One region of the Frankia casuarinae genome, then DNA from elsewhere that is predicted to be linked to it. Evidence: riboswitches for the same ligand, from Rfam matches in the RefSeq annotation. Region 1 holds a riboswitch; each other region holds the start of a gene.

Region 1 (4,925 bases):
ATGTGGGACGGCTCGGCGGTCCCCCTCGAGGAGAACCTCAAGATCGCCGAAGAACTACTCGCGGACGCCGCCGCCGCGAAGATCGTTCTCGAGGTCGAGATCGGGGTCGTCGGCGGCGAGGAGGACGGCGTCGTCGGCGCGATCGACGAGAAGCTCTACACGACGCCGGAGGACATGTGGCGGACGGCCGAGGTGCTCGGCACCGGCGCGAAGGGGCGCTACCTGCTCGCCGCCACCTTCGGCAACGTGCACGGTGTGTACAAGCCCGGAAACGTCAAGCTACGCCCGACGATTCTGCACGAAGGACAGGAGTACGTCGCCAGGAAGCTCGGGCTGCCAGCCGGCGCGAAGCCGTTCAACCTCGTCTTTCACGGCGGTAGCGGGTCGGCTCTCACCGAAATCCGCGAGACCCTCGACTACGGGGTGGTCAAGATGAACGTGGACACGGACACCCAGTACGCATTCACCCGCCCCATCGTGGACCACGTGTTCAAAAACTATGACGGCGTTCTCAAGGTGGACGGTGAGGTCGGCGTGAAGAAGGCGTACGACCCGCGTACCTACGGAAAGCTCGCGGAGAGCAGCATGGCGGCCCGCGTCGCCCAGGCGTGTGAGGACCTCCGTTCCGCCGGCACCAGCCTCGGGCGGGCATAGTCGGGCCCAGGAGCGCACGCCGGCTGGCGGGATCGGTTCGTCGGATACCGGCCGCTTGTCCGCCGGCCGGCGGACAAGCGGACAGATAGCCGCCGGCCGCGAACGGGCAACCGAGCAACCGCCGCCGCTCGTCCGAGGACATTCTCCGGACCCCTCGGTCCGACCCTCTCCATCATTTCCGGCGGACGGAACGACCGGCACGCGGCGGACATCCGACCCGCCCCGGTCCGATGCACGACCCGCCGATTTCCCGTACTATGCCGGCCCGCGCGGTCCCCCGGTCGCTCCGACGGCTGGGGGACCACTGTTTAGCGGGCGCGGCATCCCGCTCCTCGCGTAACGCCGCCCCCGCCGGCAACCAGCAGGTTTCGGCCAAATGAGCGGACACGCACCGGACCTTCGGTAACCGTTCACCTACCGCCCCACCCCCAGGGAACCCCTTCGCCCACTGTGGTGATCCGACGGGCGCTTTTCACAGTCGGTGTCCGATTGAATCCGCCGTGTGCAAAAATCACAACGCCGCAAGTTACCGCCCGATTTCCGTTGTTTTTCTCACAAAAACAGGCTTCAATGGACGAAGCGTAGTATCAGGCCGATCACTCGCGTCGATCTCGTAGCAGGGCCGTCACGCCTTTGTCGACATGTCACGCATCTGGCCTGATGTGGGACTCTCCGCTCATCGTCGACCATCGGCAAACAGGGTGATCGGCCGAGCACAAATGCCTCCGCACGCCGTACCGCCAGGTTGATGAGCGGGCGCGCACGCGCGATACCAGGCCGCCAGTTCCTACTCAAGCAGGCGCGCCGAGTGTGCTCTTTTTCACGCACCCTATTCAATGCTTGGCGACTCGCCGGGCGGCGTGGTTATGGTTTTCGCCGTGCCCGGCAACAACGTCGGGCATTCGTCGGGCGGCACGCCGAATCCTGCCCCTGGCCGACGATTTCTCGAACCGGGCGGCAGGAACGGGGGACCCATCTCCGAGTATCGAAAGGATTCGATGCTCTCGGGGTGAAGCCATGTGCGACGACCACCCGGAAAGGTATTTCCGGTGCGGCTTCCGTCTCCAGGGATCCCTGGCACGGCCGGGCAGTTCCCAGCCCGAATCCGACAGCTCACCTCGCAGGCGTGGGGAAGGACCACAAGACATGTCCGACGCACGTATCAGTGGCCGACAATGCCGCGCCGGTACCCGCAGCCGGGCCCGGGCCCTCGTGGTCGCACCAGTACTCGCGGCGGCGGTGGGCGGCACCTTCGCGCTCAGCCAGCCGGCCGATGCGGCCACCACCTGGACGGGCCTGCGGCAGTGCGAGTCCGGCGGTGACTACACGACCAACACCGGCAACGCGTACTACGGCGCTTACCAGTTCTCCGCCAGCACTTGGCACAGCCTCGGCTACGGCGGTCTGCCGCACCAGGCTTCCCCGGCCGTCCAGGACGAGGCCGCGCTCAAGCTCGCCCGACGGTCCGGCTTCGGCCAGTGGCCGGCCTGTGGCCGCGGGATGGGCGCCGACCAGCTCGCGGGCGGCTCGTCGAGCTCCTCGGGCCAGGCCTCGCGCACGACGGAACGCCGCGAGCTGACGGTCAGCCCCATCTCCATGAGCACCCCCGTATTCACCCGTAACCTGACGACCGCACTGGCCAGGCAGGTACGTGACGACGTGCGGGCCTGGCAGGCCCGCGTCAACCATCTGGGCTATCCGATCACGATCGACGGCCGCTACGGACCACGCTCCGCCGCAGTCGCCCGCGCCCTGCAGGCCGCCAAGGGACTCGCCGTCGACGGCATCGTCGGCCCGGCGACCTGGCGGGCCACCTTCCGCTGATCCTCCCCATCAGCCCCATCAGCTCCATCAGCTGATCCATTCGCTCCGCCCCCGTGGCGGAGGGACGACCGCCGCGGGAACCGGACATCCCACCCCGGCGACACCGGTCAGGGGATCTCACCTCGACGACGGGCTGGCCCGACCTGTCTCCGGACGATCTCCGGTTGACGGCCCGTACGGGCCGGCCCGTACAACCCACCACCAGCATCACCAGGACCGCACCCTGACCGGCCTCCGGCAGGGCCGATCTTCGGCAGAGCCGATCTTCGGCAAGGCCGACGAGGAACAGCAGGACCAGCGAGCCACCTGCGGAACCTGTATGGAAGTGGCACGATTCGCGCGATCCTCACTGGTTACTCCGGACCACCCCGGTTTGCGCTCCATGAGCGGTTCTCGCTAGAGTGCCGCTCACTCGCCTCGTCGGCGAGGCCGCCCGGACGGACGCCGAGTCCTGCCCCCGTACGAGCGGCCGGAACGAACATCGACCGCAGCGGGCAGGAGTGGGGGACCCACATTTCGGGCGCCGCAAGCGGCGTCCTTGGGGTAAAGCCGGTGCGTCCCGGCCCATGGTGGAGAGCGGTTCCCACCCGGGGTCGGATCCTCCGGCCGGGCCATCCCAGCCCGCACCCGACAGCTCACCCCGCAGGCGACGGGATTGGACTGACATGCCCTCTGGGCGTCGTGGCGGCAGACATCGAGCACCGCAGGCCCCATCGCCCGCCGGTCGCATCCTGCGCACCACCGGCGCGGTCACGGCCATCGTCGGCAGCGGCCTCGCGGTCACCGCGGCTCCGGCGGGCGCGGCCACCTCCGACGACTTCGCCAAGCTCCGCCAATGCGAGTCCGGCGGCAACTACGCGGTCAACACCGGCAACGGCTTCTCCGGTGCCTACCAGTTCGACGACCAGACCTGGCACGGGCTCGGGTACTCCGGCCGCCCGTACCAGGCATCGCCCGCCACGCAGGACGAGGCGGCCGCGAAGCTCTACAACCAGCGGGGCTGGCAGCCATGGCCGTCCTGCTCGGTCAAGATGGGCCTGACCAACAACGGCCCGGCCAGTGTCCCGGGCGGCTCCGGTGACGTCATCCAGCAGGCCATCACCCCGGTGGAACCCCCCATGACGCTGGACCGGGCCCGCCGGGAGATGGGGGACGGCTCGTTCAGGGGCACGGTCCTCGACGCGTCCCTCAGCGACGACGTTCGCCCGGACGCCTTCGTCTGGCAGGACAGGATGCGTCAGAAGGGCTTCGTACTCACCGTCGACGGCAAGTTCGGACCGCAGTCGCAGGGCATCGCCGCGCTGTACTCGTACCTCACCCGGGTGAGCGACGGTCAACCCGGGGTCGTCGGCCAGAATCTGTGGAACGTCAGCGTCAGGGCCTGACCGACCGGTCACCGTGCGCGCAGGGCAAGCGCGTCCGGGGTGACCTCCATGACGTGTGCGGCCGGTCGTCGGGCAGGATGCACTCATGACGACGCCGTCCACCTCGGGAAAGCCCAACCTGCTCTCCGGTCCGCCGCCGACGCTCCTGCCCTCCGACGCGGCCGCGACCGATGCGCTGGTCGCCGGTGATCCGCCGGATGCCGTCGCCGCCCGGCTGCCCGCGTTCAGCGTGCCTTGGGCCGCGCTCGCCGAGCTCGCGCTCACCGGCGGACGACCCGTCGAGGCCTATGCCTACGCCCGCACGGGCTATCACCGCGGCCTCGACGCCCTGCGCCGCTCGGGCTGGAAGGGCAACGGGCCGATCCCCTGGTCACACGAACCCAACCGCGGGTTCCTGCGTTCGCTCGCCGCTCTCGGTCGGGCGGCCGCGGCCATCGGGGAGGCCGAGGAGGCCACCCGCTGCCGGACGTTCCTGGCCGACAGCGATTCCGTCGCTGCCAGTGAGCTCGGCTTCACCTGACAGTGAGTTCATCAGGCCGCGTCGGTGGTGGAGACCAGCGAGGATGCCGCAGCCGGCCCCACGACCCCGCCATCCCTAGTAACCTCGCCCGGTGCCTGCTCTTGTCCTCATCGGTGCCCAGTGGGGCGACGAGGGAAAAGGAAAGGCGACCGACCTCCTGGGCGGCGCCGTCGATTACGTCGTCCGGTACCAGGGTGGCAACAACGCCGGCCACACCGTGGTCATCGGGGCGGAGAGTTACGCGCTCCACCTGATTCCCAGTGGCATGCTGCGGGCCGACTGCGTTCCCGTGATCGGCAACGGGGTCGTCATCGACCCGGGCGTGCTGCTGGCCGAGATGGACGGGCTCACCGCCCGCGGCATCGACGTCTCCCGGCTCCTGATCAGCGCGAACGCCCATCTGATCATGCCCCATCACCGGGCGCTGGACCGGGTCATCGAGCGTTACCTGGGCAAGGCGCGGATCGGTACCACCGGTCGCGGCATCGGTCCCACCTACGGCGACAAGGTTGCCCGTACGGGCATCAGAGTGCAGGATCTCC
Region 2 (4,925 bases), 1.7 Mb from region 1:
TGGCGGTCGCGCGGTGCTGCCCCACCCGCGGCTGCCCGGGAAGCTGGTCCGCCCCACCATGGTGATGGAAGAGGTGCCGAGAATCGTTCCCGAGCGGCCCGCGGTGTCGCCGCCCGGCTGACTCTCCCGTTTTCCGGAATGTTCACGAAATATCAAAAGAAATACCCTTAGTATGGCTCGCGGGATTTCGTCGGATCCATTCTGGGACGGCGATTGACCGAGATGCGGATCGGCCCCCGAAAGCTATCGTCGTAGGGGCCCCGCTGCCGGCTGCCGTCAGGTGGTCCGGGCCGTTCGCTGGTACGGGGTGCCGCGTCTCCAATGCCTGGAGGGTTCTCATGCAGCACGCTGAAATGATCAATAAGAACATGCGGAAGGCCATCGAGGAGTGTATGTCCTGCTCGGCTCTGTGCGAGGAGACGATCTCCTACTGCATGGACATGCCGGGCGCCATGATGGAGTCGGCGAACATGCGGCTGATGATGGACTGCGCGGCCGTCACCAGGACCTGCGCCGACATGATGTGCCGGATGTCGCCGATGCACGGGGAAATGTGCGCGATGTGCGCGCGGATCTGCGTGATGTGCGCTGAGATGTGCGAGAGGATGCCGCAGGATCAGCAGCTCGCCAAGCTCGCCGGCGCATGCCGGTCCTGCGCGGAGAGCTGCAACACGATGGTGGGCGCCGCCGCCTGAGCCGCGTCCGGCCCGACGGCGCCGGGGCGCAGCCGGCGGTCACCCGACTCCGCCCCGGCGTCCGGCTGTGCGGCGGCGCGTGGCACATGATGCGCGGCACATGATGCGCGGCACATGATGCGCGGCCTCGGTCACGACCGGTGGCTACGGTTACGTATCCTCGGGCGGACATGGGGTGAAACACCTGAGTAACAATATTGACCATGTTGACAGGTAGCCGTCGGATAGGCAAAATATGGTCATGTTCTCCTCGGTGGGTCGGATGACCCCCCTGGTCGTCCGTGGCCACATTGACTTCCTGCGAGCGGCCTCGTCCGGTTGTCCGACCCGGCCGCTTCACGTGCTTTACTAGCCTCCTCGGATTTCCCTCGCTCTCGGTGTTCTCCCTGGCGTTCTCCTGATTCACGGTCACTCGATAGGTCTGTCCGTAGATCGTCATCGCCTGCGTGGACGCCAGCCGCCTCGGTATCGATGTCCGGTCAGTACCGGGTACATCTCTGGACGGTTTCCGATCGGAGCATGCTGTGTCGTCCATGGTTTCGTCGTCATACTTTCATCCGCGCCCCCGTGGATATGTGGGGGGGCCGGGAACCCGTTACTGGCCCAGTGGTGATCCCACCCACTCGAGAAGAGCCAGTGTGGTCCTTCTTCCCGGTCGTGGAGAATCCGCCGAACATTTCGAGGGCCTAGCTTTCCGGCTCGCGCTCGACGGCTATCAGGTGACGTTTCTCGACCATGGGAGAGACACCGTCCTCGCCCTTGGTGAGGCGCGTGCCCCCGATGGTCCGTTCGTCCTGCTGGGTTCGGACAGCGGGGCCCTGCGGGCGTTGGTCGGCGCCGGTTCGCCAGCGGTCCGGCCGGATGCCCTCGTGTTGCTCGACCTGCCGCTGGTGTACCGGAAGATCGCGGGCGAGGATCCGGGACAACCGATCCCACGGTCGCTTCCCGACCTGCCGATCCTGTTGCTCCATGCCGAGCGCGACGAGGTCAGCCCGCTTGCGCTGGCGCGCATGATGACGCGGACCGCGCGCCGGGCCCGGCTGGCGTCGCTGCCCGGGGGGCATGGCGTGCTCGCCGGCCCCGGCCGGCGTGCGGTCGGCGCGCACATCCTGCTGTTCCTCGAGAACCTCCGTGTCCCGCGGCTGGCCCCACGGCAACGGCAGCGGGACCGGTCGGTCGACTGATCTCGCCCGGTGCCGGGCGCGCCCGCGTGCCGGTCCGATCGGGGTGTGCCTTCGCGGGAGGCCCAACCGCTCAGCAGGTGTTTCCTCGGCGGGTGCCGGCGCGAATCACGCGAATCCGCGGGTCAGTCGTCCGTCCCGTACCGCATCGTCCGTTTTCCAACGGCGCAGGCTTCGAGCCGCAGGCTCGAAGCCTGCGCCGTTCGCGTTTGCGTACCCGTCCGCACGCCACCCGACCCCCGGGCCAGGCTTCCCGCTTGCCGTGGTTGCCGTGGTTGCCGTGGTTGCCGTGGTTGCCGGGGTTGGGTTGCCGGACGGCCGGGCGGTCCCGGTGACTACCGGACCTCGTGGCCACCGGTCCCCGTCTCGACAGACCGGCCATATCGCCAAGATCCGGTCGTGACGGGTGATCTGCGTCGCTACCGGTAGCTGCTATTGATGTCCGAGAGTTGCGGCATCGCAGCGTTATGCACGCATCGTGACCAACATGCGCCCAGATTCGGCACAACTCGTACTTGTCACTACGGTCTGTAGTTCGCTACGGTTGCGGGGTATCAACAGCTCCGGGCCGACGCCGAGTTCTGTCCACGGTCCGCAGCTCCCTCCGAGAGATCTTGGGCAGAAGCGGGGGAACCACGTTCCTCCGGGTGGCTCGTTGCGGGCCACCCTTGGGGTTAAGCCGTTACGCGCACGCCGCGGAAACGGCCGGGCTTCCCGGCCCGAACCCGACAGCTAACCTCGCAGGCGTACGGGAAGGACTCGACGTTGCCTGTGTTTCAGGAACGCTCGGCTCCGGTCTTCTGGACCGTGACGCCGTTCGGCGCGACCCGCGGTGCGTCCCCGCCATACGGGGCGCCGTTCTCGCCCTGACGTCTTCGCGAGAACGTGCCATCCGGTCGGTGCCCGTACCGGCCGATCGCGCTGACGCGCCATACCACCAGCTCGGCTGAAAGCCACCCGGCCTCGTCGTCTGTGGTCGGCTGACCCCTGCCGTCCACCGGGCCCGCCAGGCCTGGAACGGAATGACCACGGCCGCCTGCCGTGCTGTTCAGCCCATCGACCCCGGGATCCCCAGGGCGCGTCGATCGGTCGTCCCCGGTCGTCCCCGGACGGCCTCTCGGCGCACCGGCAGACCGGCACTGGGTGCTGCCCTTCTCCAGCGCGGTCGTCTCCGCTCGCCCTCCTTCGAGCGGCATCCCTCCCCTCGATCACCCGTCTGTGTTCGACGACACCGAAATGAGATGTCAAAGAAATGGCCAAGGGAAAGCATCGGAAACGTTCCACCCGGACCCGGGGCGCCGTTGTCGCCGCCGTCGGTGTGATCGGCGCCGGCGCCGGCATGTTCGCCACCGCGAGCCCGGCCAGGGCCGCCACCACGGTCCCCGATGTGACGATCGCCAGCGCGGCCGCGAACGCGGGACTGCCCGGCTGCCGCGGCGTTCCGCTGGCCACCTGGGTCGCGGTGGCTCTTGCGGAGTCCGGCGGCAACCCCTACGCCCACGCCACCTACGGCGAGGACTCGCGCGGCCTGTGGCAGATCAACATGCGGGCCCACGCCGGCTGGGTGGGTAACCGCAACCTCTACGACCCGGCCGTCAACGCCTGGGCGGCGAAGAAGGTCTGTGAAGGCCAGGGCATCACCGCCTGGAGCGCCTACACCAACGGCCTGCACTACCGCTACCTGGCCCGGGGACAGGCGGCGGCGGCGGCCGTCTCGCGCGGCGTGCGGTTCACGAACATCTCCTACTCCTCGCTGGCTGCCCCGGTGCGTGCGGCCGTGGTGGCACCCGCGGCCCGCTACCCGTCGCTGGCCGTCGGCCTCGGGTTCCGCCTCGACGTCCACCAGATCCAGAAGAGGCTCGCCAGCCTTGGCTACCCGATCAGCGTGGATGGGAAGTTCGGGTACCAGACCAACCACATGGTCAAGGACTTCCAGCTGAAGCACGGTCTGGTGGTTGACGGGATCGTCGGACCGCAGACGCGGGCGAAGCTCGGGATCTGACTCTGATCGAGGCCCGCCGACCGGGCTCCGCTGCCGCCGGCCGGTGTTCCCGACCCGCCCGAGGGCGCTGCTCGATATCCGCACGCACCGGATGACTACCCGGGGTGAGGTGGGGGTATTCAGCCACCGGGCCAGCACCCGGCCGGGAGCACCGGGTCGGGAGACGGCATCGGCCCGGGCGGGACCAGCCGGCCCGCACGGGACCAGCCGGCCCGCACGGGAAAACCGAAACGGGGGCCCGATCGATGAGAGCCACGATGCTCGACGACTACCTACCTGAGGCGAGTCCGAACGCATCCTCCGTGACCGGGGCCGGTCTCCTGTTCGCGGTCCTGGGGCCGCTGGAGGTGCGGCGATCCTCGGGCGAGCAGGTCCGCATCGACCAGCGCAAGAAGCGCATACTGCTGCTGACCCTGCTGCTGCACGCCGGCCAGTGGGTGAGTGTGGACGGGATGCGGCTCGCGCTCTGGCAGGATGCCCCGCCGCGCTCCGCCGGGGGCAACATCAAGACTTATCTCTCGGAGCTGCGGCACACCCTCCGGCCGCCCCTGGACACGTCCGGAGCCGGGGGGAACGGCCCCGGGCGCATCGAGAGCCGGCCGGGGGAGTACCGCCTGGTCGTCGCGTCCGGTGAGATCGACGCTAAGCGGTTCGAATCGGCCGCCGAGCAGGGCCGCGCCGCCGTGCGCGCCGGCTCGCCGGAACGCGCCGCCGGGTTTTTCGAAGGCGCCCTCGCGCTGTGGCGGGGGGACGCCTTCGACGAGCTCCCGGCGGAGATCGCGGGCGCGGAGGTCCTCCGGCTGGAGGAGGCTCGCTGGGCGGTGTGCGAGGACCTGATCGACGCCCGCCTGGCCCTCGGCGAGTACGACCGGGTGCTGCCGACCCTGCGGGCGCTCACGGTCGAACATCCGACCCGGGAACGTCTCTGGGCCCAGCTGATCCTTGCGTTGGAACACACCGGCCGGCGGGCCGAGGCACTGGCCGAGTACCAGACGGTCTACCGGCGGCTGGTGACCGAACTCGGGATCGAGCCCGGTGTCGAACTGC
Region 3 (4,925 bases), 150 kb from region 1:
GACCCAGCCGACTGTGACCATGCCCGGCCCGTCCGGGGTCGGCGGGGTGACGATGGCCGCGGCGAACGTGCACGACGGCGCCATCCGCCCCTCGGCCGCGCTGAGTTGGGCGATGGTCGCCTGGGCCGCGTCGACGGCGGCGTGCAGCGCGGCCTCGGCGTCCTCCGGGGAGAACCCGCCGACAACCGCGCGGGGCGATGTTCGCGGCTTCTTGTAGTCGGCATACGACGGTTCGAGGATGTCGAGCATCTCCTCGGCCCGGCTGACGCCGCGCGACGGGCGGGTGCCGTGGTGGACGGGGCGCCCCGGGCCGTGGGCACGCACCGCATCCGCGAGGACGGCCATGGCCGCGGCCGCCGCGGCGGCCGAGGCCTGCCCGGAGCCCGGAGTGGTCGATACGCCGTCACACACCACCGCGATCAGCGTGCCGTACACGACGGCCAGGCCCATGGCGTCCTCGTTGGTGGTGTGCCGGACGCCGCGGTCGCACACGCCGGCGAGCTGGCCGAGGTCGACCTCGCTGTGGTCGGCGTCGCCGTGGCCGGGGTGCGGACCCTCCAGCCCGTGACCACAGACCTCGCAGTACCGGTCGTCGGCATACACCGGTGCCGCGCACACCGGGCAGCGACCCAGGTCGTCGTCGAGTTCGAACGGCCCGCTCCCGGTGATCTGGTAGGCGACCGTGGGGGCGTCGTCATGCGGGTTGAGGTCCACCGTCATGCCGCCGGGAGAAATCGGACGCGGCCGGAAACAGCCGGGAGAACGCATGCGGGCGGTGTGCGCAGAGCCATGTGCTGGGTGCCTCCTGCCCCTGACGATCGGGTCGTCGATGCTCGCCGTGGCCGTCTCGGGACACCGACGGCGCGCGCCCGATGATCGACCGAAGTGGTCGCACTCGTCGAGCTGGTCATCACACATTCATGGAGATGTATTCTCCCAGCTTCCCCCACGGCACGTCGAGGGTGTAAATCGCCGTGCCGGCGACCTGATCCGACGCGCCCGCCATCGTCGGCGGGCGACCCTAAAAGAGCGTAAAGGCCGGGGGTGGATGGTGGCAGGGCCCCCGCATCCCGGGGAACCCCGGGCCTGCCGATCGGCGTGGTCACGCGGCCGCCGCTCATGACCCGCACCTCCGCTCGCGTCGTCACGTCGTCTCCCCGGGTCCGCCTGGGCCGCCGGGCCGGGAGGTGGCGCTCAACGTTCTATGCCGGGCATTCTCCAGGAATGTCACCGCCGCGGCGGTGACACCGCCAGGTCGGGGAGCACACCCGCCGAACGCCCGCGACGGCGTGCCGCGCGGCCCGGCAGCCGTGACGAGCGCGGTACCGTAGGCCTCCACTCCGCCGAGCGTGGTGAGACTGGCATCGAGATCGTCGATGTTGATCAGGTGGCTCCCCGCCTTCGCCATGGGGCACCAGCGGTCTTCGGCCCGCGACCACCCGGCGGCGGGTGGAAGAACGATGCGCACCTGACCCTCCTGACGCCGGTGAGGAGCGGCCGGACCACATCAGGTCGGGCCGTGGGCCTGCCGGCCCTCAGGATAGGGCGCCGGGTCCCCGGAAACGGCCATGTCGAGGTATGCCCATGGCAGAGCTCCTCCGCCGAGTTCCCGCCGAGCTCTCGCCGAGCGCGCCCCGACACGCCGGTGTCGTCCGCCGTATACCGTGGTCACATGGTCATTCCCCGGGCGTGTACTGGTCGGTGGTCCTGATGGCCGGCGCCGCTCGCCGGGACAGCGGGATCGCCCGCGGCGGTCAGGGCGGTCGGGCCGCCAAGGCCGGTTCCCACCGCAAGGGGGCCTCCACGGGCAGCGGCGGTCACGGCCGCAAGGCGCTGGAGGGCCGTGGGGCCACTCCGCCCGCGCAGCTGCGCCCCGGCCATCCCGCCCAGCGTCGTGCGGCGGCGGCTGCGGCGGCCCGTTCCGCCTCGGCCGGAGCCGAGCGGGGTCGAGCGGCCGCCGGCCGGCGCGGGGATGGTGGCCGCGCCGTCGCAGCTGCGGCCACCACCGGGCCGAGCGCCGTGGGGGGTTCCGCGGGGGCCGGGCGCCCACGGCGGACCGAGGGCGACGAGCTGGTGGTCGGGCGCAACGCGGTGGTCGAGGCGCTGCGGGCCGGGGTACCGTCGTCGACCCTTTTCATCGCCGGCGGGCTGGACTTCGACGAGCGGCTCGCCGACGCCCGCCGGCTCGCCGGGCGGGCCGGGATCGCCGTGGCCGACGTCGGCCGCACGGATCTCGACCGGATGTGTGGCACCGCTCCGCATCAGGGTCTCGCCCTCGTGGTACCGCCGTTCCGGTATGCCCATCCGGATGATCTCCTCGCCCGCGCGCGCTCGTCCCCTCCGGGTCTGCTGGTGGCGTTGGACGGGGTCACCGATCCTCGCAACCTCGGGGCCGTGGTGCGCTCGGCCGCCGCCTTCGGTGCCCACGGCGTCGTCGTTCCGGAGCGTAGGGCCGCCGGCGTGACCGCCGCGGCCTGGAAGACCTCGGCGGGGGCTGCCGCCCGGCTGCCGGTGGCGCGCGCCACCAACCTCGCCCGCACGCTCGTCTCCTACGCGGCGGGCGGCCAGTTCGTTGTCGGTCTGGCCGCGGACAGTGAAGTGAGCATCGACGAGCTCACGATGGCGACCGACCCCCTCGTCCTGGTGATCGGTTCCGAGGGACGCGGGTTGTCCAGGCTGGTCGAGCAGCGCTGCGACGTGAGGGTCCGGATCCCCATGGCGGGTGCGGTGGAGTCCCTCAACGCGGGGGTGGCCGCCGGGATCACGCTGGCCGAGATCGCCCGCCGCCGTCGGATCGGCTGAGCCTGCCGATCGGTGGGTCCGCCGGGTCTCCGCCGGGCGGGGCCGCGGAAGTTGAGCTGGCCGACGTCGCCGTGACCGGGAAACCGTGACCGGGAAACGTAGCGCGCAGCCCCGTGTCCCGGACGGGACACGGGGCTGCTGACCGCGCGCCGATCAGTACCGGCCGGGCGCGGACGGTGAAGGCTGGCGCGGGAAGTCGGGCAGCTCAGATCTTGTGACCCCAGCACGGCTTCGAGGCGTACCAGGGGCTCGTCCCCTGCTGGGCGTACAGGATGCGGGCGCGCTGCCACTGCTCGGCGACGCTGGCGTGCTGCGGCAGACCCTTGCCGCCGACCCCGTGCCAGGTGCTGGGCAGAAACTGGAACAACCCGCCGGCGCCGATGGAGTTGACCGCGCGGGGGTTCCCCCCGGACTCACAAGGGATCACCTTGGAGAGGAAGTGGTCGGCGTTCGTCGACGCGCTGGCCGGTTGGGACAGCGCGAGGCCACCGCCGATCGAGGCCGCGAGAGTGGTGGCGGCGATCAAGGCCCGGGAACCGAGCCTGATGCGGTTGAGACCACGAGCGAGCGAACGAGCGTTGGACATTGAGTTGCCCTTCCCCACGCCTGCGAGGTGAGCTGTCGGGTTCGGGCTGGGAATGCCCGGCCGCGCATCGCGGCTTCACCCCGAGGACGTCTTTTATCGGCGCCCGGAATTGGTTCCCCCGCTCCTGCCAAAGGTTTGATTCTCGTCGAGCGGGGGCAGGATTCGGCGTGCCGCCCGACGCATGCCATCAGGTGACGGCACGGCAACGAACATAGCTGAGAGTGACCCGGGAAAAACAAGAGTACGTGAGGATGCACACAGTGCACCCCACTTACTTGTCCCGATCTTTTTAATGGTGTTTCGCGCCCGCGTGCGCGCCCGATCCTAGAGGTTGTTCAGTGGGCTGAAAATCCCCAGTTCGTGGCTGGGTCGTCACGCTGACGGTAAACAATACGCGATGCGTGGGGAATCTGTTCCGCCGCGTGGCGATCGAGCCTCCACTACCCGCTGCCGGCAGTCTCTAACCAGGTTCCGAAAAAATCTGTGTCGACGTTCCGGCGGACCCGCACCTATCGCCTGCTTTCCGGACTATACGGCACGAGGGAACCATGTCATATGTCGGATCTAACAGTCCGTGTCGGACACCCGGTCCCGGCGCTGCGCCGTCGGCACGTCGGCACGTGGGCACGTCGGCATGCCGACGTGCCGCCCGCGGGGCGGGTGCGTTCGGGTTGGTCAGCGGTTGTAGGACCAGGCCGAGCCGGTACCCCGGTACTGCTCCACCGGGATCGGTGTGGTTCCGGCCCGCATCCGATCCGTGTAGAGCTGACCGTGCAGGTGATCGATCTCGTGAGCGACGAGCCGCGCCAGCCCCTGCCGATAGACGGTGATGTGCCGGTTGCCATCGATATCGGTGTGTTCGACGTGCAGCTCCAGCGGCCGGGGGACGAGGCCACGGACGTCGAAGAAGCTCAGGCAGCCCTCGTACTGCTCGTCGGTCTCTCGGGAGGTCTCGATGACGCTGGGGTTGAGCAGCGTGAGCGTGTCGCCGCCCGCGGTACGCACGATCGCCGCGGCGCGGTTGATGCCGACCTGCGGCGCGGCGATGCCCAGGCCCTTGCCGAAGGTGTGCAGGGCGGACACCCGTTCGAGGGCGGAGGACAGTTCGGCGACGACCCGGCGCGCGTCTTCGGCCTCGTTGGGCAGAGCGAACGGGCGGGCCGGCTGCCGCAGGATCGCCTCACCCTCCTGCACGATGCCGACGGCCGCCATCTGATCGCTGGGACGTGTTCCGGTCTCCGTGGCCGGATCACGTTCCGGCACGGTGGCCCGGAAGTTCCATTCCAGCCGGTAGCGGGCGTGCAGCGGCGGCTCGGTGGTCGACCAGGTGAAGATCCGCCGGTCGCCGGAGTCGGTGCGGGCGACTGCGGTCCGCAACGGGAAGGCATCGGCGGTCATCGACGTCTCCATGCCCCAGACCACGGGATCCAGCTCGGCCGGAAAGTCCAGCCGCACCGAGAGGAAACTCGTCGGTACCCGCACGGCACGCTGGAACCACGGCCCCCACTTCTCCCTGCTTACCTGGTAGCTGTAGTTG
Region 4 (4,925 bases), 550 kb from region 1:
GTGTGGTCCGCGCCCCAGCCGCGAAGGCGATCCACCGGAGCCGGGTGAGCCGTTGCGTCGGCATGAGGGCGGTGCGCCGGCTCCGACCGGCCGCTAGAGGATCCGACCGACGTAGTAGGAGGTGGTATAGATCTTCTTGAGCGACACGACGTCGCCGGTGTGCGGCGCCGCCCACATCATGCCGTCGCCCGCGTAGATGCCGACGTGGTAAATGTTCCCGGGTGTCCCGAAGAAGATCAGGTCGCCGGGCTGTTTGTTGTACTGCGACACCCGGGTGGCGGCGGCGAACTGGGCGTCGGTCGTCCGCGGCACGCTCCTGCCGAGCTGCTTGAAGATGTACTGGATGAGGCCGGAGCAGTCGAACGAGCTCGGGCCCTCCGCACCGTAGACGTAGGGCTTGCCGGCCTGCAGGGAGGCCAGGTAGACGGCCTTCTCCCCGAGGGAGCTCGACGGGACCGGAACCGACGCCTGGTCCGCGGCGTCCCCTGTCGTGAGGAGATCCGACCAGGCGGCGTTGCGGACGAGCCGGGGGGTGGGCGCCGGCCGTACGCGCAGGGTGGCGTCGTTCGCCGAGCGGGCGGACTGCAGGGCGTCCGTGCCGTCGAAGACCGCGGTGACATTCGTGGTGGTGAGCACCCGGGCCGTGTAGGAGGCGTAGCCCTGGGCGTTGGTGTAAAGGTGCTTGAAGGTGGCCCACCCGGTGGGGAGCTTCACCTGCACCTTGACCAGCTGGTTCGCCAGCGGTTCGTGGGTCTGCTCGTTGTAGAGCGAGAAGCCGATGTCGATCGGCTGGTCCGCGCTGACGCTCACGTCGGGGTTGGTCACCCGGAGACCGACCTGAACCTTGCCGGCCAGGGGCGGGGCGTCGACACCGCCCGTCGAGCCGAGCAGGGAGGTGGAGCCGTGGGTGCTGACCGCCGCGGCGGCGATGCTGCCCCCCAGGGCGGCCTGGGAGCCGATCTGCGCGGCGAGGGTGATCGGAGCGGTGTTCGGCTGCTCGTCCTTCGCGGCGTCGGCGTTGATGTCGGTGGCGCAGCCGGCGAGAGCCACTCCGGAGACCGCGACGGTCCCGGTGGTCACGGCGGCGAAGGCGCGGGCCCGGGCCCGGCTGCGGGCGGCCGGGGGCGCGGAGGGTGCGCGGTGACGGCCGCGACCGGCGCCTCGCGTTTCTTCGTCGAGCTGCACGCTTTGCGCGGACAACGGTGTATTCCTTCCCGTGCGCCTGCGAAGTGAGCTGTCGGGTTCGGGCTGGGCTGCCCGGCTCTCGCGTGACCTTCACGCGTCGAGCTTCACCCCTAGGTCGACACCGCGGATCGGCGCCGGCCGGTGGAGGTGGGTCCCCCGCTCCTGCCCCTGATGACGACTCGGAGGGGACACCGGGGCCGGGGGCAGGACTCGGCGTTCGGCCCGGTGTTGTCGTGACGTCGGCGTGAGACTAGTCCACTTGGATGGGGTGGGTAAACACTAGTCCTTCCCAACTACAGCGAGTGCGCGTTGAAGTTCCCGTCGCGCGGCGTCGGCGGCCCGCGCGGTCGGCCGGGCTGACCGGGCGGCCCTAAGGCCCTTCGCGCCCCGTTTGTCCTGCTGGTTTTTCGTTGCGTGTGGGGTCCGCGGCGGCGGCCGGTCCGGGTGAGAGGCGGGCGGGCGGGTAGCCCTCCCGCGGCCCGTGGGCGATTTTGACTACTTAAAGTAGTCGACGGGTGAGGCCGGGTGTGCACCCCCCTCAGCGGGACCGGGAGCCGCGGCGGGTGAGGAATCCCGCCGCATCGAGCACTTGGAGCTCGACCGCGAGCTCGTGGACCTCACGGGGCAGCGAGCGGTGGTGCGCCAGCGCCTCGACCGCGGCGCGGGCGTGGTCGGCGAGCTCGTCGAGGGCGTGCTGGCGCTGGCGCATCCGAGCCCGCTCCTCCTGGATGGTCCGGACCGTGTCCTCCTGCCACCGGCGGGTCCGGATGAGATGCTCGCTGGCGTCGGCGGCCTGCCGCTCGGCATCCTCCAGCCGGTTGAGGAGCGCGTCGAGGGCCTCCAGCCGGCCGGCGAGCTCCGCGATGAGATCGCCCCGATCGGGCAGGATGGCCGTTTTACGACTCTTGGGGTCAGGCGAGGTCATGGAGTCCCCCGAGGGGTGGGGGGTCGGCGGGGACCGCGCCGAGCGGCTGGCGCGAGACCCGGTTGCTCCGACACGGTTGGTAACGGTAACCGACGTGGCGGGCCAGGGGTAACCCATCGTACGGATACGTCGCGTCAGCCAACTTATAGTAAAAAGGGACTATGGATCTGCCGTCATTGTCGTGGTCTATGCGCGCATAGCATGCAGGTCGGTGTCAGAGCCAGCCGTTGCGCTTGAACGCACGGTAGAGAAACAGACAGATCGTCGTAATGACGGCCAGGACGGCCGGGTAGCCCCACGTCTGACGAAGCTCCGGCATGTGGTCGAAGTTCATGCCGTAGATCCCGGCGACGGCGGTCGGGACGGCGCCGATCGCCACCCAGGCACTGATCCGTCGCATGTCCTCGTTCTGCGCGATCGTCACCTGCGTCAGCGTCGCCTGGAGCACGGAGGAAAGCAGCTCGTCGAAGTGAGCTATTCGCTCGCTGACCTGCTCGAGGTGGTCGGCGACGTCCCGGAAGTAACGGCGCATCGCCACGTCGACCATCGTGGGGGCGTCCATGGTGAGGGTACGCAACGGGCCCGCGAGCGGCAGCACCGCGTGCTTGAGCTCCAGAAGCTCGCGTTTCATCTGGTAGGCGCTTTCCGTCGACGGCTTCTGATCCCGATGGAAGACGCCCGTCTCGATCTGGTCGACGTCGGCCTGGATGCTTTCCACGGTGCGGACGTAGTCGTCCACAATGCTGTCGCAGATGGCGTGCAGCACGGCCGTCGGGCCGTGCCGGAGCATCTCCGGGTTGGCCTCCAGCCGGCCGCGCAGCTTCGTCATCTCCCCGTGCCTGCCGTGCCGCACGGTCACGACGAAGTCCTCGCCGAGGAAGATCATGATTTCGCCGGTGGTGACTACCTCGGAGGTGCCCGTTACCTGGGTGTGCTCCACGTAACTGGTCGTCTTGAGCACCATGAACAGGTGGTTCTCGTATTGCTCGAGCTTGGGGCGCTGGTGGCCGGTGACCGCGTCCTCCACCGCGAGCTTGTCCAGCCTGTACTCCTCGGCGATCGCGGTGAGCTGCTCGTAGCTCGGCTCGAACAGGCCGAGCCAGGCGAACCCGTTGCGTTCGGACCGCGCCAACCGCAGCGCGTCGGCCTGGTCGATGTCCATGGTGACCCGCCGGCCATGGCTGTACACGCCGCAGGCCATGACGCGCCCGTCCGGTGTCCGCGGTAGCTCGGAGCGGGGCGCCCCGCGTCGTTTGCGACCCACCCGGACCAGGGAGACCGGACGGGTCAGCGCGCCGGCGAGCTTATGGGCGTTGGCCGACGCCTGCTCCAGGGCGTCCCCCAGCACCTCCCGAACGGGATGCTGGCTGCCGTGGTCGCCGCCGTCCGGGCGCGCGCCATCAACGTCGCGTCCCCGGGTCTCGCGTACCGTCTCGTCGCGTACCCTTTCGCCCGGCACCGCGTCGTCCCGCATCACTGCCTTCTTCCCTGCCGCCGATCCATGTCCAGGTCCACCTGTCGGCATCTCCCACGCCCTTCCCCGCTGGTGAACCTTCATGGTGACAAGTCGGTGCCGGCCGTCCGGAGGCGATCCGGGCTTCACCGTGGACGCGGATGCCTGGCAACTGTGCCGGCGTGGTGTGGCACGAAGGGTGAGATACACGTCCGGCGCATGGGATACGTCACAGGGAGGATCGAGTGATCGGGATCGAGGTACGCACGCTTCGGGTGTTCGCCGACGAGACGGGCGCCGGCGGCAGCCTGCTCGCCGTGGTGCTGGATGCCGCGAAGCTGCTGCCCGACGCGCGGGAGCGGTCCGTCGTCGCGCGCCGACTGGGCTGCCCCGCCACGGTCTTCGTCGACGACCCGGAGTTGGCGGAGCTGGCCACCTTTACGCCCACCGGGGAGCTGCCCATGGCGGGGCACGCCTTGGTGGGGTCGGCCTGGCTGTTGGGTCGGCTGCTCGGTGGCCATCCGGAGATCCTCCGCCCGGCCGGCGGCGAGGCGGTCAGCTGGCAGGAGCAGGGCCGGGTCTGGGTCCGCGGCGCCCTGGCCGCCGTGCCCTGCTGGTGGCATGAGATGCTCGCGGACCCGGGCCAGGTCGACGCGCTCGACCTGCCCCGTCCACCCGCCGAGGACCTGACCCAGCTCTGGGCGTGGGAGGATGAGCCGGGCGGGGTCGTGCGGGCCCGGGCCTTCGCCAGCAGGCACGGCGTCACCGAGGACGAGGCCTGCGGGTCGGCTTCCATGCGACTGGCCGCGATGCTCGGGCGGCGGCTCACCATCCGGCACGGCGCCGGTTCGATTGTGCTCGCGCAGCCGGGTCCGCCCGGCCACGCCGATGTCGGCGGCCTGGTGGTCGAGGACGAGACGAGGTTCCTCGCCGATCTCGACGAGTTCCTCGCCCGGTGACGGTGCCGTTCGGCGCGGCCACGGCCGGACACCACGGGGACCAAGCCTGAGAGTGTAGGTGCCGAGCGAGGCGACTGGCACCCTTTGTGGGTACCGGGTTACGGCTGCGTGGTGGCTGCCGAGATGCGGACCGGGTCGGATAGGCGTAGCTTTGGATCCCGGTAGCTCTCCGCTGGGTATCCGCCCATGGGCTGCGAGGTGGTCATGGCCGAGACGTTGGTGACCTTGGTGGAGGCCGCGCATCAGGATGCCGTCCGTCTGATCGAGCTCTCGCGCGACGTCGGTGCCCACGGTGACGTGGATGGTCCGTCGACCGACCCGCGGCAGGCGCTGCGCGCCAGCGACGCGGCCGTGGCCGCCGTCTCCGCGCACCTGAGCGCGATGGAGTCGGTGGTCTACCCGG

The links. Region 1 has a riboswitch for cyclic di-AMP ahead of FRANCCI3_RS22095 (transglycosylase family protein). Riboswitches for the same ligand answer to the same signal wherever they lie in the genome.
Region 2: linked by a shared signal. The riboswitch ahead of FRANCCI3_RS15020 (peptidoglycan-binding protein) and the one ahead of FRANCCI3_RS22095 (transglycosylase family protein) in region 1 are both predicted to bind cyclic di-AMP.
Region 3: linked by a shared signal. The riboswitch ahead of FRANCCI3_RS21465 (transglycosylase family protein) and the one ahead of FRANCCI3_RS22095 (transglycosylase family protein) in region 1 are both predicted to bind cyclic di-AMP.
Region 4: linked by a shared signal. The riboswitch ahead of FRANCCI3_RS01435 (C40 family peptidase) and the one ahead of FRANCCI3_RS22095 (transglycosylase family protein) in region 1 are both predicted to bind cyclic di-AMP.

The regions. Positions count from the first base shown of each region.
Region 1 covers NC_007777.1:5,212,361-5,217,285, forward strand. The annotation lists gene fbaA (class II fructose-bisphosphate aldolase) at 1-654, shown strand, start outside; cyclic di-AMP (ydaO/yuaA leader) riboswitch at 1,560-1,794, shown strand; gene FRANCCI3_RS22090 (transglycosylase family protein) at 1,801-2,478, shown strand; cyclic di-AMP (ydaO/yuaA leader) riboswitch at 2,952-3,141, shown strand; gene FRANCCI3_RS22095 (transglycosylase family protein) at 3,144-3,863, shown strand; gene FRANCCI3_RS22100 (DUF3151 domain-containing protein) at 3,949-4,383, shown strand; gene FRANCCI3_RS22105 (adenylosuccinate synthase) at 4,475-4,925, shown strand, end outside.
Region 2 covers NC_007777.1:3,538,095-3,543,019, reverse strand. The annotation lists gene FRANCCI3_RS15040 (amidohydrolase family protein) at 1-121, shown strand, start outside; gene FRANCCI3_RS15035 (four-helix bundle copper-binding protein) at 339-695, shown strand; gene FRANCCI3_RS15030 (alpha/beta hydrolase) at 1,334-1,879, shown strand; cyclic di-AMP (ydaO/yuaA leader) riboswitch at 2,439-2,637, shown strand; gene FRANCCI3_RS15020 (peptidoglycan-binding protein) at 3,129-3,878, shown strand; gene FRANCCI3_RS15015 (AfsR/SARP family transcriptional regulator) at 4,136-4,925, shown strand, end outside.
Region 3 covers NC_007777.1:5,066,075-5,070,999, reverse strand. The annotation lists gene FRANCCI3_RS21480 (PP2C family protein-serine/threonine phosphatase) at 1-720, opposite strand, end outside; gene FRANCCI3_RS21475 (hypothetical protein) at 1,145-1,468, opposite strand; gene rlmB (23S rRNA (guanosine(2251)-2'-O)-methyltransferase RlmB) at 1,711-2,802, shown strand; gene FRANCCI3_RS21465 (transglycosylase family protein) at 3,008-3,388, opposite strand; cyclic di-AMP (ydaO/yuaA leader) riboswitch at 3,391-3,566, opposite strand; gene FRANCCI3_RS21460 (peptide deformylase) at 4,064-4,925, opposite strand, start outside.
Region 4 covers NC_007777.1:330,287-335,211, forward strand. The annotation lists gene FRANCCI3_RS01435 (C40 family peptidase) at 94-1,200, opposite strand; cyclic di-AMP (ydaO/yuaA leader) riboswitch at 1,206-1,372, opposite strand; gene FRANCCI3_RS01440 (hypothetical protein) at 1,724-2,110, opposite strand; gene corA (magnesium/cobalt transporter CorA) at 2,325-3,584, opposite strand; gene FRANCCI3_RS01450 (PhzF family phenazine biosynthesis protein) at 3,809-4,522, shown strand; gene FRANCCI3_RS01455 (hemerythrin domain-containing protein) at 4,727-4,925, shown strand, end outside.